One region of the Actinopolyspora sabaoui genome, then DNA from elsewhere that is predicted to be linked to it. Evidence: riboswitches for the same ligand, from Rfam matches in the RefSeq annotation. Region 1 holds a riboswitch; each other region holds the start of a gene.

Region 1 (7,055 bases):
CCGCCGGTGCGGCGCGCGGCCCATCGCGGCCACATCGTGGGCGGTCAGCTCGAACTCGGCCGGAGCCTCCTGCGGCAGGGCGGCCAGCCGACGTGCCAACATTCGGCGTGGTATCCGGAACACGTCCGCTCCGTCGAGCAGCACCTGCCCCTCGGTGGGCCGCAGTTGCCGGTAGGCCGCGCGCAGCAGCGTCGACTTTCCGGCCCCGTTGGGGCCGACCACACCGACCACTTCCCCTGGCGCCGCGCTCAGCGAGACCCCCGACACGACTCGCCGCCCTCCGGCGTCGCAGGAGATGTCCCGGATGTCCAGCTCGGCCGGTCGCACTTCGTGGTGACTCATCGGTCCGCCTTTTCCCGGCGCGCCTGGCGACGCAGCAGCCACACGAAGAACGGACCGCCGCACAGCGCCGTGAGCACCCCGAGCTGGATCTCCTGCGGCGTTGCCACGGTTCGGGCGGCGAGATCGGCGAGGATCAGGAACGTGGCCCCCAGCAGTGCCGCGGTCGGCAGTACGCGCCGGTGGTCCGCCCCGACCAGCATGCGCACCGCGTGCGGCACCATCAGGCCGACGAACCCGATGGCACCGCTGACCGCCACCATCGCGCCGGTCATCAGCGAGACCAGCACGAACATTCCGGCGCGGAAGCGATGCACGTCCAACCCCAGGATTCCTGCGGACTCCTCGCCCGCGAGCAGCAGGTTCAGCGAACCGGACTGCCACAGCAGCACTGCCAGACCGACCAGCACCACGATCGCCGGTATCGGCAGCGTCCGCCACTCCGCCCCGGCGACGCTGCCCAACCGCCAGAACCGGATCGAGGCCAACAGGTGCGGATCGGAGGCGGTGCTCAGCAACAGATCGGTCAGCGCGGACAGCACGTAGGACAACGCCACACCGGCGAGGACGAGGCGGGTGGTGGTCATTCGCCCGCCCGAGTTCGCGAGGGCGTAGACCGCCGCCAGGGTGACCATCGAACCGGCGAACGCGGCCACCATCGGGGTGGCGAGCGTCCCGAGAACCGTGGCGCCGGTAACCAGTAACGTCACGGCGCCCAAGGAGGCTCCAGATGAGATCCCGAGCAGGAAGGGATCTGCGAGCGGGTTGCGAACCAGTGCCTGCAGTGCGGTCCCCACGGCCGAGAGTCCGGCACCGACGATCCCGGCGAGCAACACTCTGGGAAGCCGCACGTCCAGCAGGATCGTGTCGTAGGTGGCCGGCCAATCGGGATCGATCCCTCCCGGAGAAACCCGGTGCACGAGGATGGCGGTCACGTCACTCGGAGGTAGCGAGACCGACCCGACGGCGAGACCGACGACGACGGCGACCACCAGAGCGGCGCCGAGCAGGACCAGTACCAATGGGTAGGAGATCCGGCGCTCACGAGGCGAAACGTGCTCCGGAGCGGGGCGCGTCGATTTCGCTGCCGGGTTCGATTCGACTGCCGGGTTCGTGTCCTCCGACACGGCGTCGGCGGAGCTCCGCACGTTGCCTCCGCTCACCGGAACCGTCCCGGATGCAGTTGCTCGCTCAGCTCGGCCACGGCGCGGGGTACGCGTACTCCCGCCACGGCGGTGGAAAGCGGAAGCACCGCGAACCTCCGGTGCTCGATGGCCGGAACGTTCGCCAGCGCCGGCTTTTTCAGCAGCAGGCGTTTCTTCTGCTCGACCGTGGTCGATCCGTAGTCCAGGATCAGGATTCGTTCGGGACGCCGCTTGATCACCTGTTCCCATGAGACGTCGACGAAGCCGTCTCGCTGGTCGGCGAAGACGTTGCGGCCGCCGGACATCCGGACGATCGCGTCGGCGATCCCGTCACCGCCCGCGGTCAGGGCCGACTTCGTGCCGCTGTCGTAGACGAATACGCTCACCGGTTCCACCTCGCCCAGCTGGTGCTGAGCTTCCGACAGCGTCGCGTTCATACGGTCGATGAGCTCTCGGGCCCGTTCCGGTACGTCGAAGATCTTCGCGATCGTGCGGATCTCCTCGTGTACCTCGGAGATGCCCACCCCTCCATCGGTGCAATTGGCGATGTTCAGGTGAGTCCTGATGCCCGCCTCGCGCAGTCGCTCACGCGAGCGCCCGTCCTGCTGGCCGAAGGCGGAGGTGTAGCCGCCGTAGACGAAGTCGGGTGCCTGTTGCAACAGCGCTTCGTAGGAGGGGTATCGCTCTGCCAGCACCGGAATCCGCCGGTACTCCTCGCGATACTCCGCGAGGATGCGATCGTCCAGGTAGGCGGTACCGACCATGCGATCGGCCAGACCGAGCGCGAGCATGATCTCGGTGGTGTGCTGGTTCATCGTCACCGCGCGTCGCGGAGGGCGCTGGTAGGTCGTGGTCTCTCCGCAGTTGGTGACCGTGACGGGGAACCCGGCCGGGGACTCTTCCCGGGCACCGGCGTTCGTTCGCGCGCCGGTGGTGCCACATCCGGCGATCAGCGCGGTCAGCGTCAGCGCGGCCAACAGCGTGGCGGCGCGGCGTGGTCGGTCGCCTCCGGCGCGGGGCCGGGCGACGATACGTGTCGCCGGGTGGCGCATCGGTCCTCAATCCATCGTCGAGCGATACCTGCGCCGCAGCCGGTCTCCTGGCTTCCGGATCGTCGCGTCCACGTTGCCTTCCCGGCGCTTGGGCCAGTGGCGTAGCTGGTGCGGGGACGCTTCCCGGTCACAGTGGCGAGGACCACGCCGGACTCTCACCGGCTTCCCGTGCACTGCGGCGAAAGCCGAAGTTACACGCTCGATGCGCGATGTTGGACCTTCGCATGACATTACCCACTCAGTCACCCCTGGCGGGACTGCCGGATGTGCGAGCCGAGGTTGGGCTTGTGCTGCGTGGCGGCGCGCGGGACAGCGCATGCACCGGCGAATTGACGTCCTCGGCGGAGAACTCCCCCTATCGGGCAGCGGGATCGACGACCCCCCGGCGGCGCTACCGGGCTCGGTTTGGGTGCGAGCTGGTGCTCGGCTGGCCGGGCGGCCGTGGGTGGACGTGACAGCGCGGAGAGCGCAGGATCCCGGTGGTGGAGCAGCCGAGCCCCGCAGACTTTCGATTGGACAGGAGGAGCATGTCTCTGAGCGACTTCCCACGTCATCCCCTGCTGTTCGGGCCCAGCCCGATCCATCCTCTGGAACGTTTGACCAGCCATCTCGGTGGGGCGCGGGTGTGGGCCAAGCGGGAGGACTGCAACTCCGGCCTCGCCTTCGGCGGCAACAAGACCCGCAAGCTGGAGTACCTGGTTCCGGACGTCCTGGCCAACGAGTCCACCCACCTGGTCTCGATCGGTGGGGTGCAGTCCAATCACACCCGGCAGGTCGCGGCCGTCGCCGCGAAGCTCGGGTTGCGGGCCCGTCTGGTCCAGGAGAGCTGGGTCGACTGGCCCGACGCGGTCAACGACCGGGTCGGAAACATCCAGCTCTCACGCATCATGGGCGCGCAGGTCCAGCTCACCGATGCCGACTTCGACATCGGCTTCAAGCAGAGCTGGCAGAACGCGTTGGAGGAGATCCGCGCGGAAGGAGGCACGCCGTACGCGATCCCGGCCGGTGCCTCCGACCACCCGCTCGGCGGGCTCGGGTTCGCCAACTGGGCCCACGAGGTCGCCGAGCAGGAACGGGAGCTCGGCGTCTTCTTCGACACCATCGTGGTCTGCAGCGTCACCGGTTCCACGCACGCCGGCATGATCGCCGGTTTCGCCGAGCAGGAACGGCCCCGCCGGGTCCTCGGGATCGACGCCTCCGCGAAGATCGACAGCACCCGCACTCAGGTCGACCGGATCGCGCGAGACACGGCGGAGAAGATCGGGCTGGGCCGGGAGCTGTGGGACGAGGAGATCACCGTGCTCGAGGGGTGGGCGGGTGAGCACTACGGGATCCCCGTGGAGTCGACGCTGGAAGCGATCCGGCTGACCGGCAGGCTCGAGGGCGTCATCCTCGACCCGGTTTACGAGGGCAAATCGATGGCGGGGCTCATCGATCTCGTCACCTCCGGCGAGATCGGACCGGACAGCAACGTGCTCTACGCACACCTCGGTGGCCAACCCGCCCTGAACGCCTACAGCGCCCTGTTCCGGAACTGACCCACGACGTCGGCCGCGGCAGTGACGCACCGGTGCCAGCGGCGCCACGGATACCTGGAGCCAATGCGACTCCACGGTAAGCCGAGAACACGGAGTCGCCGGACCCGATGTGGTCCGTTCCGAACGCACGCCGTGCCTGTTCGGGTTTTGGCGCCGTGGTCGAGCCGTCGGGGCGGCCCGAGGTGTGCCGAGGGCTTCGCGGGACCGCGCTCGCAGGGTAGCGATGCGTCTCCGTCTCCCCACCACAGCCGGAGAGGAGATGTCCACCCGTCGCGTTCACGAGGTTTCGAGGGGCGAACGACGGTTCGCGCTCATCCGCCGGTGGCGCGGCGTTCGGCCGTGCGTCACCGCCACGCCAACCGTGGTGACCAGGCTGGCAGCGAACACAACCAGCCAGGATAGCCCCGTTGGGAGAGCACTGTGGACACCGATTCCGAACACCGCGACGTCACCCGTCGCGGCCTGTTCCGCGCCGTCGCGGGCACCTCCGTCGCGATCGCCACCTCGTCGGTCACCGCCACCTCGTCGGTCACCGCCACCGGTGCCGCGGCCGACGCGCGAAGCGGGTGGCACGGCCACTCCGACACCGGCACCCGCTTCACCCTTGCCGTCATGCCCGACACGCAGTACCTGATCGACGAGGGAGGTTCCGACCCCGAACCGGTGCGCGCGGGACTGCTGTGGGTGGCGGAACATGCTCGGAAGCAGGACATCGCCTTTCTCGCCCATCTCGGTGATGTCAGCGAACACGGCACCGAGCGAGAAATGCGGATCGCCGATCAGGCATTCCGCGGCATTGGCCACCGGATGCCCTACAGCGTGCTGGGCGGCAACCACGACGTGTCGGGCGACGATCAGCGCGGCGACACGCCCTATCTGCGCACGTTCGGACCGGACCGGTTCGCCCGGATGGACACGTACGGCGGCTCCTCGCCGGACGGCTACAACAGCTATCACGTCTTCGAGGGTGGTGGTCGGAGCTGGCTACTGCTCGCGCTGGACTGGCGGGTCTCCGATCACGGAGTGCGGTGGGCGCGGGGCGTGCTGGACAAGCACCCCGAACTGCCGACGATCCTGACCACCCACGACCTGGTGTGGGCCGAGGAGGACGGGACGGCCCACCTTTCCGAGCACGGGCAACGGTTGTGGGAGGGGCTCATCCGCGGCAACGACCAGATCTTCCTGGCGCTCGGCGGCCACTACTGGCCCTGCGGGCGCACCACGCTGACCAACGACGCGGGCAACGCCGTGCACCTGCACCTTGTCAACTATCAGGACTACTACTACGGCGGCGCCGGGATGATCCGGCTGTACTCGTTCGATCCGGTGCGCGGCATGATCGACGTGGCGACGTTCTCGCCGTGGTTGCGCGAACAGCACGCCGCACGGCGCTCGCCGCTGGAGGCCGCGAACGTTGAACTCACCACGAACTCGGACCGATTCGGCGTCGAGCTCGACTTCGCGGAGCGGTTCGCGGGATTCGCACCACCGACCTCGTCGCCGCAGCGACCGGCAGCGGAGGTGGTGCACCGCGACACCGTGGCCTACTGGCGGTTCGACCGCTCGGGGTTCGACGTCGGGAACGACGGTGCCCCGGTGGCGGTGGGAGCGGTCGCCCGGGATCTCAGCGGCAACGGCAACGACCTGACCGTGCAGCGCCTGCACGGCGGGCCGCCGGAGGTGCTGACCTTCTCCGGCGAGCACCACGACGCCGCGCCCGCGCACGCGAGTCTGTGGTTCGACGGCGGCCAGAGCCCCAACAGGGGAGGGGTGCTGCGGGCGAAGCGGGGCGCGCCGATCAACAGCGCGGGGTTCACCCAGGGGTACACCATCGAGACGTTCCTCAAGTTGCCCGAGCCGTTCCGGGGTTCGCACGCCTGGATGGGCATCTTCGGCTGGGAGGGCCGCGCGGGGGACGCGGGCAAGGACGGGGGCTACTCGACCGACGACGCGCCGTGCGGCCTGGCCCTGTCCGGCGAGCGGTTCCTGCAGTACGTGGTGTACCCGCACAACCGCGATGACGACCCCACGTGCTGGAGCCACACGCTGCCCCTCGGGCAGTGGGTGCACGTGGCCGTGGTCAACGACGCTCGGCACACCACCGTGTACGTGGACCGGTCGAAGGTCGCGCGCAACGCCGCCGCTCGGTCGAAGGGAATCACCACGCTCGGCGAGCCGTTCGCGCTCGGGGCCAAGCAGAGCGCGGGGCGCTACGGCCAGGGTTTCCACGGCTCGCTGGGTGACACCCGGATCACCGCTCGCGCGCTGCGGCCCGAGGAGTTCCTCAGCGCGGTGAGCTCGGACAGCGGGCGGGGGCGTTGAGCGAGAGGAGGACCTGAAGCACGGGCGGGCCACGAGCGAGGCTGAACCGCAGGCTGCGGCGGTCGCGTCACCAGGGGCGCACGCCGCCGTAGAAGGTGTTCTCGCCGAGCTCGTGCGTCTTGCGCATGACCCTGTCGGGGTTGTCTCCCGTGTTGCCCTCGATCAGGGTAACCCTTTCGCCCTGGATCTTCTCGACCACACCGATGTGGTGGCTGGAGTCGGGGGTCGTCGGGCCGGTGCCGAACAGCAGCACGTCGCCCGGCCTGGCGCTGTCCAGCTGGGCACTGCCGTAGGCCGTGCCCTCGGTCTGTCCGGTGGTGTAGACGTCGCCGGTGAAGGAGAACTCCTCGGGGTCGACCTCCACGCCCGCCTTTTCCCAGCTCGACATGGCGAACAGGGCGCACCAGGGCACGCACTGCTCGGAGTACTTGTGGCAGTTCTTGCCGGTTTCTTCGGTGCCGAGCTCGGCCCGTGCCGCCGTGACGATCTCTTCTCGCTCGGTGCCTGGGTCGGCCGTGAGCACCGGTGCTGCCGTGTCTCCGGTGGGGGCTTCGGGCGGTCCTTCGGATGTGGAAGGCACGAGTACGGCAGCCGTGATCGCGGCCGCCGCCGACAGGCTCGTCGCGAGCCCCAGCACGGCTCCACGCCTGCGAGGCCGG
Region 2 (7,055 bases), on a different contig from region 1:
CTCCCACCCCGCGGGCCCCAGCCCGACCACGCTCAGGCCACCCGAACGCGAACCGGTGCCGTCGTGGGATTCCTCGCTGGCCGCGGTGGTGCCGGTGGTCTCCCCCACCGGACTGGGCAGCAGCGCCAGTGAGAAGTAGGGCACGCTTTCGGGATCGACGTCGCCGAGCTTCTCGACTCGTTGGCGACGTGTGCTGGCGCGCTCCACGTAGTAGGCACTGTCGAGGCAGCCTGCCTTTTCGAAGGCCTCCCGTACCCCCTCGAAGGTCCGTCCCAGTTTGAGCACAGCGGCGGCGTCGGTGTCCCGCAGCCGCTCGGCCAGGGCGCCCGGCTCCAAGGTGCCGGGCAGCACCGTGAGGACCTCGTCACGTTCGGCGAGGGGACGTCCCAGTTCGGCCGAAGCGGCGCTGACCGAATTGACGCCCGGCACGACCTCGGTCTCGAACCGACCCGAGAGCCGTTTGTGCATGTGCATGTAGGAACCGTAGAAGAACGGGTCCCCTTCCCCCAGCAGCGCGACGTCGCGGCCCGCGGCGAGGTGAGCGGCCAGCCTGCCCGCGATCTCGGTGTAGAACTCGTCGATCGCGCCCTGATAACCCCCTGGATGATCGGTGGTCTCGGTGGTGACGGGATACACCAGGGGCTCCTCGATCTGGTCACCACGCAGATAGGGCTCGGCGACCGAGCGGGCGATGCTGTTGCCGTGCCTGGCGCTGTGATAGGCGACCACGTCGGCCTCACCGATCAGACGTGCCGCCTTGACCGTGACCAGTTCCGGATCGCCGGGCCCCAGCCCCACCCCGAACAGTCGGCCGGGCACGGGGTCGTTGCTGTGTTGGCTGCTCACTCTTCCTCGCTCGCGATCGCGTTGATGGCGGCGACCGTCATCGCACTACCGCCGCGCCTGCCGTGCACCACCAGGTACTCGGGGCAGCCGGGGTGCTCCTCCAGCGCCTGTTTTGACTCCACCGCGCCGATGAACCCGACGGGAATTCCCAGTACCGCCGCCGGCTTTCCCGCGCCCTCCTCGATCAGCTCCAGCAATCGGAACAGGCAGGTGGGCGCGTTGCCGATCGCGACCACGGCTCCGTCGAGCCTGCCGCGCCACAGCTCCATGGCTGCCGCGCTACGGGTGGTTTCCAGCTGACGGGCGAGTCCCGGGACCCGCGGGTCGGACAGGGTGCACAGGATCTCGTTGGCGGCGGGCAGCCTGCGGCGCGTCACCCCCGCGGCCACCATTTCCGCGTCGCACAACACCGGAGCACCGGCGGCCAGCGCCTCGCGCGCGGCACCTACCACTCCGGGCGAGAAGGCGAGATCGTCGACGAGGTCGACCATGCCACAGGCGTGGATCATGCGCACGGCCACACCGGCGACGTCCGACGGCAGCTCGTCGAGACCGGCTTCGGCGCGGATCGTCGCGAAGGAGCGCCGGTAGATCTCCTTGCCGTCCCGGATGTATTCGATCACCGGTTGTCCTCGTCACCCGTTTCCTGCTGGTTGTCCTCGTGTCCGTTCCCGGGCTCGACGGTGCTCGCCCCGACGTGCCGGGCTCGCCGGACGGCCTCGGCCACCTCGTCCGTCCCCGCCTCTGTGGCCCATGTCTCGGTCCCGGCGGCTGTGGTTGAGCTGACCCGGTACCCGGAGGGACTCGCCAGTACTTCCACCACCGGACCACGCGGAAGCCCGCAGCGGCGCGAGCAACCGGCCCAGTGCACCGGCAGGACACCGGTGTCGGTGTCGCCGGCGTCCGCCGCCTCGACATAGGCCAGCCCACGCGCGGCGTCCCGGTGGACGTCTGCCAGGGACTTGGCGCATCCGGGTTCCCCCGCACAGGCGGTCGCGCCGTTGAACGGCGAGGCTGTTTCGACGATCAGACCGCACGAGTGCAGCGCGGAGAGCCACGTCGAACACTCCTCTTCGGCGACGCCGGGGACGACCACCGTCCGCCAGGGCGTCAATCGGACCGTACCCGACGCGGCTTCGGCCGCTCGTATGATGCAACGCAGCTGCGCCGGGGACAAGCGCCCCAGCGGCGCTCCCACGCCCAGGGCTGCCCGCCCCTCGGAGCGAGCCAGCTCACCGACAGCAGGTCTTTCCTGGGAATTCATCCACTCGGTGAACGAGACGGACGACCGGGATGTGACATCGGCAACGGATTCCGGCCACCGCCCCACACGAGCACGAAGCGCGTCGGTCAACTCATCCAGCGTGTCCAACTCGGCCACTCGCCACGCCGAGGCCCCATGCCGTTCCCGTACGGCGAGGAACTCGCACGCGGCCGTGACCGCGGCGGCGGGCGCCGCGCCGGGCGGGACGCGCACTCCCGAATCGCTCCCCGCCAGCAGCACGGCGACGCTGTCGGAGGACACCGGCAGCAATCCCACATCAGCACGCAACCGCGCCAGATCACCGCTCCCGTCGTCGACGGTGAACAGGAACCTGCCGGACAGTTCGGCCAGCGCGGGCTCTGCGCACAGCAGCGCGTCGAGTTCCGCGGCGAGCCACCGCACCGAGTGCAGTCGGCCACGACCGTCGAGTCCCGCGTAAGGGGCGGCGATGATGTTGCGCACCCGCTCGTGGGTCAGCGAGGGCAGCAGACCGACCTCGGCCAACAGCCGTCCCAAGTCCTCGGGAGCTTCGACCCCGCGCAGCTGCAGATTCGCACGCGAGGTCAGCTCGACCGTGGAGTTCCCCAGCTCAACGGCTGCCTTCGTCAGGGCGCGCAGCTGCGGGGCCTCCAGTCGACCACCGGGGACTCGGATCCGTGCCAGCCCACCGTCCGCGGCCTGATGAACCCGGAGCGCACCGGGGCACGCGTCGGCTCTGTCGCGGTCGGCACTGTAGTTCTCGGACACTCCGGCGATGCTACGGGCCGCACCACTGTGCGCCGCGACACGATGGCGGGTCGGGGTGTGCCCGCAGCTTGACGAGGGATCCGCACGTTCCCGAAACTGGAGCGCGTATCTGCGGTGGATCACGGAGGAAGCCGGTGCGAGTCCGGCGCGGTCCCGCCACTGTCACCGAGGAGCGAACTCCGTAGACGGTCACTGTCTCGTGGAGATGGGAAGACCGGAGCGAGCGATGATCCGGCAGCCAGGAGACTCCGACCACCGCCACCACTGAAAAGGGGCGAGGACCCCTGGGAAGGTTACTGATGCGCCGTTCGAACGCGCGTGCATCGCGCGTCCTGTCCTGGTCGGTCCCCCCGGTTTTCGACGCCGAGGAGCCAATCGCATGATCCTGCTGCTGTCCACTTCCGACACCGACCTGCTCAGCGCACGGGCCAGCGGCGCCGACTACCGGCTCGCCAACCCCGCCCGGGTCGGTGCGGACGATCTCCCCGGGCTGCTCGACGGGGTGGACCTCGTCGTGGTGCGGCTGCTCGGCGGCCGCAGGGCGTGGGAAGAAGGGCTCGACGTCCTGCTGAACGGACCCCGACCGGTGGTCGTACTCGGCGGGGAACAACAACCGGACGCCGAGCTCATGGAATGCTCGACCGTTCCGGGTGGAGTGTGTGCCGAGGCGCACGCCTACCTTGCCCACGGTGGGCCGGAGAACCTGACCCAGCTGTTCCACTTCCTTTCCGACACCGTGCTGCTGACCGGGCACGGCTTCGCTCCGCCGGAGGAAACCCCCACCTGGGGCAGGTTGGAGCGCACACCCGGGCGGACGGCGGGCCCCACTGTCGCGGTGCTGTACTACCGGGCGCACCACATGGCGGGCAACACCGCGTTCGCCCACACCCTCTGCGACGCGATCGAGAACGCGGGCGGACAAGCGATGCCGCTGTTCTGCGCCTCGCTGCGCACCCCCGACCCGGAACTGCTCGAAGCGCTGCGCGGAGCGGACGCCCTGGTGGTCACGGTGCTCGCAGCGGGAGGCAGCAAGCCCGCGGTGGCCACCGCCGGTGGGGACGACGAGGCGTGGGACGTCGGCGCACTCGCGCAACTGGACATCCCGATCCTGCAAGGGCTGTGCCTGACCAGCAGCCGCACCGCCTGGGAGGAGAACGACGAGGGACTGTCCCCGTTGGACATGGCCACCCAGGTCGCGGTTCCGGAGTTCGACGGCAGGCTGATAACGGTACCGTTCTCGTTCAAGGAGAACGATTCCGAAGGACTGCCGGTCTACGTCGCCGACAGCGAGCGCGCGGCGCGCGTAGCCGGAATCGCGGTCCGGCACGGGAGGCTGGGACACATCCCCGCCGAACGCAGGCGCCTGGCGTTGATGCTCTCGGCCTACCCCACCAAACACGCCAGGGTCGGCAACGCCGTGGGGTTGGACACCCCGGTGTCGGCGGTGCGGATGCTGCGCTCGCTGCACGAGCACGGCTACGACATCGGTCCGGCGGAGGGCCCGGACGCCCTGCCCGGTGTCGAGGCGCAGGACGGCGACGCGCTGATCCACGCACTGATCGCGGCGGGCGGGCAGGACCGCGACTGGCTGAGTGAGGAGCAGCTGGCGGGCAATCCGGTACGTATCCCCGCCAAGCGGTACCGGGAGTGGTACGACTCGCTCCCCGAACAGCTGCGCGCCGACATCGAACAACACTGGGGACCGCCGCCCGGTGAGCTGTTCGTGGACTACTCGCAGGACCCCGACGGCGAGATCGTGCTCGCCGCCATCAGGGCGGGCAATGTCGTGCTGATGATCCAGCCGCCGCGTGGCTTCGGGGAGAACCCGATCGCGATCTACCACGATCCGGACCTGCCTCCGAGCCACCACTACCTGGCCGCCTACCGCTGGCTGGTCGACGACTTCGACGCGCACGCCATGGTGCACCTGGGCAAGCACGGCAATCTGGAATGGCTCCCGGGCAAGACCGCGGGCATGTCGGCGGCCTGCGCCACGGACGCGGCGATCGCCGATCTGCCGCTGATCTACCCTTTCCTGGTCAACGACCCCGGTGAGGGGACGCAGGCCAAGCGGCGGGTGCACGCGACCCTGGTTGACCACCTGGTTCCTCCGATGGCCCGCGCCGAGAGCTACGGCGACATCGCACGACTGGAGCAGCTGCTCGACGAGCACGCAAACATCACGGCGATGGACCCGGCCAAACTGCCCGCCATCCGCAGCCAGATCTGGACGCTGATGCAGGCCGCCAAGCTCGATCACGACCTGGGTTTGGAGGAGCGCCCGCACGATGCCGAGTTCGACGACATGCTGATGCAGGTCGACGGTTGGCTGTGCGAGGTCAAGGACGCCCAGATCCGGGAGGGGCTGCACGTGTTCGGGGATCCCCCCGCTGGGGAGGCCCGGGTCGGTCTGGTGCTGGCGATGCTGCGGGCGCGACAGATGTGGGGTGGTCAGCAGGCCGCGGTTCCGGGACTGCGGGAGGCGCTGGGACTCGCCGAGGACGGTTCGGAGGCCCGGGAACGGGTGGACGACGTCGAAGAGCGGGCACACTCGCTGGTGTCGGCCATGGAGGAGCACGGCTGGCAGAGTGAGAAGGCCGAGGAAGTCTGCCGGGCGGTGCTGGGTGAGGTGCCGGAACGGGTTCCCGAGGTGCTGCGGTTCGCCGCCGCGGAGATCGTGCCGCGACTCGCGGCCACCACCGACGAGATGGGCTCGACGCTGCACGCGCTGAACGGCGGCTACATCCCCTCCGGACCGAGCGGCTCCCCACTGCGCGGCCTGGTCAACGTGCTGCCCACCGGCAGGAACTTCTACTCGGTGGACCCGAAGGGCATTCCCAGCAGGCTGGCCTGGGACACCGGTTACGCCATCGCGGAGTCGCTGCTGCAGCGCTACCGCGAGGACAACGGTGAATGGCCCGGATCCGTGGGGTTGTCGATCTGGGGCACCAGTGCGATGCGCACTTCCGGTGACGACATCGCCGAGGTGCTCGCGCTGATCGGGATCCGCCCCACCTGGGACGACTCCTCGCGACGGGTGAACGGCTTGGAGGCGATTCCGCTGGACGAGCTGGAGCGCCCACGTGTGGACGTCACGGTGCGAATCAGCGGGTTCTTCCGGGACGCCTTCCCGCACGTGGTCAACCTGCTCGACGATGCCTTCCGGATGGTCGCGGAGTTGGACGAGCCCGACGAGTGGAACCACGTGCGCGCGCACACCAGGGCCGATGTCGCCGAGCACGGCGACGAGCGCCGCGCGACGATGCGGATCTTCGGTTCCAAGCCGGGTGCCTACGGTGCGGGGATGCTGTCGCTGATCGACAGCCGCAACTGGCGCGACGACTCGGACCTCGCGGAGGTGTACACGGTCTGGGGTGGTTTCGCCTACGGTCGCGAACTGGACGGCGTCGAGGCTAGGTCGGACATGGAGACCGCCTACCGCAGGATCTCGGTGGCGGCCAAGAACACCGACACGCGTGAGCACGACATCGCCGACTCGGACGACTACTTCCAGTACCACGGCGGGATGGTGGCCACCGTGCGGGCGCTGAGCGGCGAGTCTCCCGCCGCCTACATCGGGGACAGCTCGCGACCGGACTCGATCAAAACCCGGTCGCTGCACGAGGAGACCTCGCGGGTGTTCCGCTCCCGTGTGGTCAACCCCCGCTGGGTCTCGGCGATGCGCCAGCACGGCTACAAGGGTGCCTTCGAGCTCGCGGCCACGGTGGACTACCTGTTCGGTTACGACGCGACCACCGGCGTGGTCGGCGACTGGATGTACGAGAAGCTCGCCGAGACTTACGTCTTCGACGAGCAGAACCAGAAGTTCCTCACCGAGTCGAATCCGTGGGCGCTGCACGGAATCGCCGAACGACTGTTGGAGGCCGCCAACCGCGAACTGTGGGCGGAGCCGGACCCCGAGACGCTGCGGGGACTGCGAGAGGTCTACCTGCAGGTGGAGGGTGATCTGGAGGACGGTCCCGGCGGCGAGTGACACCGAGGTTCGTCGGCGTCGATTACGGGCGGAATCGCCGCCGACATTCGGGCCGAATCAGCCCACCGGCAGGGAGCGACGGTCGGGCGCCAATCCCGCCACCGGACCGACGACGATCACGGCGGGTGGCCGGATTTCTGAGTTCTCGACCTCGTCGGCCACGTCCCGCAGGGTGCTTCGCAGCGTCCGTTGCGTGTGCATGCT
Region 3 (7,055 bases), on a different contig from region 1:
GGTGGTCAGTCTGGCCAGTTGCCTGCGCAATCGTTGTTGCCGTCGCCGTGCTCGGAAGAGCAGGATCGCGGCCGGAAGCGCCGTGAGTAGGACTCCGGAAAGCACCGCGAGCCCCAGCCGGAGCAGGTGCCATCCGGCCGGAGCCCACGGGATCAGCTCAGCAGTCATCGAATCAGTGTCCGTAGTCGACCGAATGGGGGTGGTTCTCGCCGTCCGTACCCAGGGGGTTTGCCCTGTTCAGCACGGGGACCTCGTCGTGTACCGGGTCGTCCTCGGTGACGGGGTTCACGGGGATCGGCCGATTGCCGGTCTCCGCGGCCTGCTGGTCCGGCTGGAACGGGATGCGTTCCTCCACCGACTCCCGCGGCATTTCCGGTTCGGCGGGGGAGAGCGCTTCGCGTGTCTCACCGGTTGCCCCACCACCGGGAGTGGCGTAGGAGAGGTCCGTCTCCCGTTGGGGCTGTTCGACGATCAACAGCGGTCGGGGCTGTTCGCTGAGTACGTCGCGTTGTTGCCCGACGAAGGTGGCCACCGCGTCCATGTTCTGCACCAACCTGCTGCGCAGATCCTCCAGCTGTTCGGCGCGGGAACGCAGCTCACTCATGAGCTCGCTGTGCCTGCGACGGGCGTCCTCCTCCAAGTCGCCGCAGCGCTGACGAGTGTTCTGGAGCAGCTCGTCGGCGTCCCTGCGCGCGGCTGTCAGGGCCTCTTCGTAGGTACTGCGGTAGGACTGCTTGAGTTGCTCGGCCCTCGCCTCGACCTGGGCGGAACGCGAAGCGTGCTCCTCGTCGAGACGCTTTCTGCGTTCCTCGAGGTCGTCGACGAGTTCCGAACACTCCTGGCGCAGTTCGGCCGCGCGGTTCTCCGCCTCGGTCCGGACGCGTTCGGCATCGGTCTCCGCGACGCCGCGGATCGTCTCGGCCTCACGGTTGGCGTGCTCACGAATGGCGGTGGCTTCTTCCTCCGCCATGTTCAGCATGTGTTGCATCCGCGCGGTGATGTAGGGCTGCCCGGTATCGGCGTTCTGCACCCGTTTCAACTCACCGGCGGTTTCCTCCATCTGCCTGCGCGTCTCATCGGTGATGCGCCGTTGGTCCTCGTTGAGCCGGATCGCCTCGTCCCTGTCGGTGACCAGGATCCGGATCTGGTCCTCCAGCAGTTCGATGTGTTCCAGAACCTGTTTTCGGTTGAATCCGCGGAACTCGTTGTCGAACCCCGGCCTAAGGGGAACGATGGCCTCGTCTTCCATGGTCCACCGCACTTCCGCTCGACACTGTGCTGCTGGTGATCCTAAGCGGAGTGACGGATTTTCCGGCGCATGCTTGATGCGCACGTCCGCGTTCTCACTCGAACGAGCGAGACTCCTCGTTGAATGAAATAAATTCATTTTATTGTGGGTAGGTACGCGGATGTTACGCGCGAAATCGTGGCGAATACGAAATCGATAGGAAAAATTTTCACGAAACGTGTGGCAGTGCTCGACGAATTCCCTGACCCGCGCTGAGCATGCTGCGACTGTATTCCGGAGGTACGAGTAGGCTCCCAACTCGAAGGAGGTGGCCGACACGAGTTCACCGAACAGGCGTGCATCGCCAACCGCGGTCCGAGGCGGTCTACCGCATTCCGCGCGACCGGGCGTGCCGAGGCGACGAACTCCGAGCCACCACCGGCCGACGAGTCGATGATCACCGCCGCCCTCGCCACTCGGAAGCCCGAGTCGCGTTCCTACGAGTTCGGCGCCGAGGCGTACCACTCGGCCCACTCGCCACTCGGCCCACTCGGCGAGCACCGGTAGCGGGAGACCGCTATCCCGGCTCGCCGATCGTTCGTCGACGGCGGCGGCCCGGCTGGGGTCGCTCGCGCGTGGTGGTCGCTCCGGGGATGGCCGTGCCGCGGCGCAGCCCGGAGCGCTCGCGGTGACCCGCCTGGGGCGTCCCCGTGCATCGCGTGAACCCGGCGGTTCGGGGTGCCGTTGTACCCGCCCGAAGTGGCCGAGACCACTGTCGGTGTCAGGTAGTCGCAAGTCGCTGTGAGCCGTGGCGTACGGTCTTCAGCGACGGGCAGCCACGGTGGCCCGCCTCATCCGCGTGCCACGGACGGCAGTCGATCCATCGGCCCACGAACGGGACGGACACCGCCGCCGGGGTCGTGGTGGAGGCACGAGGCGGGATTGAGGGAGTTGTCGTGAAGCCGAGTGTTCTGCTGACCGGTTACCGGGTCATGGCGTATGTGACGGCCGTGCTGCTGATCGCACTGTGCGTGGCGATGGTGGGCAAGTACGGCTGGCCGAGCGGCACCGACGTGCAGCACGTCGGCGAGACCGCCACCACCGTCATCGGAATCGCCCACGGTTGGCTGTACATGGTCTATCTGGTGTTGGCACTGTTGATCACTCGGCTGTTGCGGGTCCCCATCGGGCCCATGATCCTGGTCCTGTTGGCCGGAACGATTCCCTTCGGTGCCTTCTTCGCCGAGCACAAGGTGGTTCAGTGGTTCCGCGTGTGGAGCACAGCAAAGTACGGTCCCGCGGCCGGGACAACCCAGCAGACCGGGTCGGCGCAGACATGACGACCGCGACACGATCCACCGGGGACGAGGAAAGCTCCGCGGGCCGCGCCGGGGCGCGCGGTGTGCTCAGCGCCTATTTGGCACTGACCAAGCCACGCGTCATAGAGCTGCTGCTGATCACCACGATTCCGGCCATGTTCCTGGCGGAACGCGGGGTCCCCTCGTTGCTGCTCGTGTTGGTCACCCTGGTGGGGGGAGCCATGGCAGCGGGCAGTGCGAACACGCTCAACTGCGTCGCCGACTCGGACATCGACGCGGTCATGGACCGCACCAAGTCCCGCCCGCTGGTCAGCTACCGCGTGCCGCGTACTCACGCCCTGGTGTTCGGGCTCGTGCTGAGCGTGGCATCGTTCGCCGTGCTGTGGGGCGGGGCGAACCTGTTGGCCGCGGTGCTCGCGCTCTCGGCCACGTTGTTCTACGTCTTCATCTACACGCTGGTGCTCAAACGGCGCACCTCGCAGAACATCGTCTGGGGCGGCGCCGCCGGCTGCATGCCGGTCCTGGTCGGCTGGGCCGCCGTCTCCGGAACCGTGGAGTGGCCCGCGGTGGTGATGTTCGCCGTGGTCTTCCTCTGGACACCCCCGCATTTCTGGTCCCTGGCGATGAAGTACCGCGAGGACTACGAACGGGCGGGCGTGCCGATGCTTCCCGTGGTGGCGACTCCGCGGCAGGTCTCGGCGCGCATCCTGGCCTACTCCTGGGCCACCGTGGCGAGCACGCTGCTGCTGATCCCGGTCACCAGCTGGATCTACGTCGGCTGTGCCGTGGCGATCGGTGCGGTGTTCCTGGTGATGGCACAGCGACTGCACCAGGGGGTGCGCCGTGGTCGCGGCGTCAACCCGATGCGGCTGTTCCACCTGTCGAACAGCTACCTCAGCGGGTTGTTCCTGGCACTGGCCGTCGACGCCGCGATCGGGCTGCCCGTGCTCGGCTGATCAGTCCGGCACGGATGGTGCTCCCGTCGCGGTCCGAGCTCGTGCGGTTGGCACTGCTCTCGCCGATCCTGAGCGCGGTACCGTCCGCCCGCGCTTTTCCGCCGGCATATATCCGTCGAATTCCGCTCGTGCCCGGTAACCGCGCTGCGGCTTTCCCGGCACGGCGGCATAGTGAGCCCTGGGATTTCGATATCCGGCCCTTTCGCGCTCGGTGATCCCGCCCGGCACTTCGGCCGCCACTGGTGCCGATCGATCGCGCTATCGCGGCGAGCGCACACTCGTGTCCCAGGGGGTCGACCATGAGTTGGCTCAGACCGCACCGGCGGCGAGCCGGTACTTCCACAACCGAACAGGGTTGGTCACCCGAAGAGGTCCACAGCCTGGAGGACGCGGTCGCCCGGGCACCCTCGGTGCACAATACCCAACCTTGGGAACTGACGACGAGTGATCGCACGGCCCTGCTGCGTGAGCGACCCGACGTGGCACTCGAACAGCACGATCCGGAAGGCAGGGATCGGCGGCTCTCCTGCGGCGCCGCGGTGACCAACCTGTTCCTCGCGGTGCGCGCGAGCGGCTGGGCCGCCCAGATTCGACGGGGACCGGAGGAAAGCGAATCCGACGATCCCCGGCTGGTCGCCACCGTCGGGGCCACGCATCGGCAACAGCCGACGGTTTCCGAGGGGCAGCGCTTCCGGGCGATCCCCCGGCGTGCCAGCTATCGCAGGCCGTTCCACCAACAGCAGCTCCCCCACGTGGGGCGGGAGGCGTTGCTGGCGGCGGGGAACTCCTCCGAGGTTCACGCGCGCTGGATAACCGGTATCGAGGAGGCCAGGACCCTTGCCGAGATCCTGGGCTACGCGGCTCGAGTGCACCGCAGGGACCGCCACTACCAGCGGGAACTGGCCATGTGGCTGGTGAGTGGACAGGGTGGTGTGGACCCGGGAGGCGGCATCGCCTCCGAGGATCTCGGTAGCGAGGGTGTGGCCGCCGTCGGCCTCGTCGGCTCGAGCAGCAGGCTGCCCGACGAACGGCATCTCTCCGAGTGGATCGCGAATGAGTCGATCATGGTGCTGACCACCGGCACCGACGAACCCGCCGCGCACCTCCGTGCCGGTGAAGCCATGCAGTTCGCCTGGCTCACCGCCACCAGCCTGGGCCTGGTGGCCTCGGTCATCACGCAACCGTTCAACCTCACCGAGGTGCGCGCGGGACTCCGGGACCGACTCGGACTGCCGGGGCCCCCGCACGCGTTGCTCAGGTTCGGTTATCCCGTTCCGGTGCCGAGTCAGCGCCGTTTCTGAGGCTGTCCGAGGTTCGAGGTCGTGGCCTGCCGGGGCTGTCTCAGCGTGCCAGACGTCCCGCCGCTCCGTACGCGTTCGAGACCTCGATCGCCTCGCGGGTGACAGTGTCCGGGGTGCCAGCTCGGCAGCGGTACGAGTCCGGGGTCCACCAGTTCGTAGCCCCATCAACTCGGTTATCTCGTGCGGAGGGCGCCAGCTGACCGGTGTCGGCGTGCGGGCCATGACCTCCTCGGCGTCGGCGAGCAGTCGCTGTGCGTGGGCCACCGCCACCGGTTCGTGATCGCCGTAGGTCACCCGGGTACTCGGATTGAGCGACTGGGCCACTTCGTGCACGTTGCCAACGGTCGGAATGCCCGCCCCCAGGTCCAGGAACTGGTCGATCCCCCGCGCGGACAGGTACGCGACCGCGCGTCGTCCGAGGAAGGCCCGGTTGGCCCGCGCGTACTCGCGAGCGTGTGGTCTCGCGGTCGATCCGGCCTCGGCCGCTGCACGATCGGCCGCGAAGTTGGTGGCTCCACCCAGGTAGTGGTCGTACACCCGGGCAGCAAAAGCTCGGTAGCCCATGTGGGGGTTGCATAGATCCAACAAGTCAACATGTAGTGTGTTGATGTCGGCGGTTCACCGGATTCGAACGATTCGGTGTGCCAACAGGGAACCCGGTGCGACTCCGGGACTGCCCCGCAGCGGTAAACGGGAACGAACGCCGTGCCACCCCCAGGGTGGTTTCAGCACTGGACGTCGATTCGTCCGGGAAGCGACGGTTATCAGGACCGGCGGTCGAACCGCCGGAAGCCCGTGAGTCCGAAGACCTGCCGTCGATGCGCGCACGAGCGTGCGCGCCGTCCGCGACCTCGAGGGAGGGTCCGCGCGAACTTGGCCGGACGCGTGCCCCGGAATCCGGTGCCGTGTCCCGCGGGCCTCGTGTGTTCCCGCCCGGTCCGGGCATCGGTTCGAACTCGCGAGGAGAGTGCACAGTGACTCAACTGTCCGACGCCGTCGTGTCTTCCGTCGCCCTCGACATCCGCGTCAGCGGCCCGCTCGGGGAATCGGAACCACTGAACTGGGACAGGGTGTCCACAGTGGTGGAACAGGCCTGTGCCGGGTTGGCGGACGTGTCCGCCGAGCACGTGTTGCGCGAGGTGCGGCGCAACCTCTACGACGGTATCTCGTCCGACGAGCTGGCGAGCGCGCTGATCATGGCCGCCCGCACGCTCGTCGAAGCCGAACCGAACTACTCACTGGTCACGGCCCGGCTGTTGTTGGACGACCTTCGCCGCGAGGCCCTCAGCTTCCTGGAGGGACAGCAGCGTGAGGCCGACCAGGAAGAGATGCGGCACCGCTATCCGGACTACTTCGCCCGCTACGTGCGACACGGCATCGAGATCGGCCAGCTCGATTCGCGGCTGGGTGAGTTCGATCTCGAAGAACTCGGCGCCGCGTTGCGCCCGGAACGCGACACGCTGTTCGACTTCCTCGGGGTGCGCACCCTTTACGATCGCTACCTGCTGCACGACCGGGGGATGCGTTACGAGCTGCCGCAGGCGTTCTTCATGCGGGTGGCCATGGGGCTCGCGCTGGCGGAGGACGATCGCGGCCGTCGTGCGGTGGAGTTCTACGAGCTGTTGTCGGGCATGGATTTCATGTGCTCCACCCCGACGCTGTTCAACGCGGGAACCACCCGTCCCCAGCTGTCGTCCTGCTTTCTCACCACCGTCGACGACGACCTGCGGCACATCTTTCACTCGATCGGCAACAACGCCAAGCTGTCCAAGTACGCCGGAGGACTGGGCAACGACTGGACACCGGTACGCGGCATCGGTGCCCACATCAACGGCACCAACGGGCAGTCCCAGGGTGTCGTGCCGTTCCTCAAGATCGCCAACGACACGGCGGTGGCGGTCAACCAGGGCGGCAAGCGCAAGGGCGCGGTGTGCGCCTACCTGGAGACCTGGCACATCGACATCGAGGAGTTCCTCGACCTGCGCAAGAACACCGGCGACGACCGCAGGCGCACCCACGACATGAACACCGCGAACTGGGTTCCGGACGAGTTCCTCCGGCGGGTCGAGGCCGACGGCACCTGGACGTTGTTCTCCCCCGACGAGGTTGGTGACCTGCACGACCTGTACGGCACGGAGTTCGCCGAGCGCTACCGTGAGTACGAACGCGCCGCCGAGCGCGGCGAGCTGAAGGTCCACCGCGAGGTGGGGGCCGTGGACCTGTGGCGCCGGATGCTGACCATGCTGTTCGA

The links. A riboswitch is a leader RNA that binds a small molecule or an ion and turns the genes downstream of it on or off. The one in region 1 is predicted to bind cobalamin.
Region 2: linked by a shared signal. The riboswitch ahead of cobN (cobaltochelatase subunit CobN) and the one ahead of ACOQFL_RS16490 (ABC transporter substrate-binding protein) in region 1 are both predicted to bind cobalamin.
Region 3: linked by a shared signal. The riboswitch ahead of ACOQFL_RS11235 (ribonucleoside-diphosphate reductase subunit alpha) and the one ahead of ACOQFL_RS16490 (ABC transporter substrate-binding protein) in region 1 are both predicted to bind cobalamin.

What each region holds. Positions count from the first base shown of each region.
Region 1 is NZ_JBMIHH010000008.1:163,326-170,380, forward strand. It holds gene ACOQFL_RS16480 (ABC transporter ATP-binding protein) at 1-342, opposite strand, end outside; gene ACOQFL_RS16485 (FecCD family ABC transporter permease) at 339-1,487, opposite strand; gene ACOQFL_RS16490 (ABC transporter substrate-binding protein) at 1,499-2,536, opposite strand; cobalamin riboswitch at 2,557-2,729, opposite strand; gene ACOQFL_RS16495 (1-aminocyclopropane-1-carboxylate deaminase) at 3,064-4,074, shown strand; gene ACOQFL_RS16500 (LamG-like jellyroll fold domain-containing protein) at 4,495-6,396, shown strand; gene ACOQFL_RS16505 (CHAP domain-containing protein) at 6,464-7,055, opposite strand, start outside.
Region 2 is NZ_JBMIHH010000003.1:373,132-380,186, forward strand. It holds gene ACOQFL_RS06800 (precorrin-2 C(20)-methyltransferase) at 1-819, opposite strand, end outside; gene ACOQFL_RS06805 (precorrin-8X methylmutase) at 843-1,469, opposite strand; gene cobG (precorrin-3B synthase) at 1,466-2,857, opposite strand; cobalamin riboswitch at 2,982-3,106, shown strand; gene cobN (cobaltochelatase subunit CobN) at 3,237-6,851, shown strand; gene cobA (uroporphyrinogen-III C-methyltransferase) at 6,909-7,055, opposite strand, start outside.
Region 3 is NZ_JBMIHH010000005.1:257,821-264,875, forward strand. It holds gene ACOQFL_RS11205 (hypothetical protein) at 1-168, opposite strand, end outside; gene ACOQFL_RS11210 (DivIVA domain-containing protein) at 173-1,249, opposite strand; gene ACOQFL_RS11215 (DUF3817 domain-containing protein) at 2,185-2,568, shown strand; gene ACOQFL_RS11220 (heme o synthase) at 2,565-3,503, shown strand; gene ACOQFL_RS11225 (Acg family FMN-binding oxidoreductase) at 3,803-4,804, shown strand; partial or broken gene ACOQFL_RS11230 (SAM-dependent methyltransferase) at 5,084-5,368, opposite strand; cobalamin riboswitch at 5,402-5,635, shown strand; gene ACOQFL_RS11235 (ribonucleoside-diphosphate reductase subunit alpha) at 5,779-7,055, shown strand, end outside.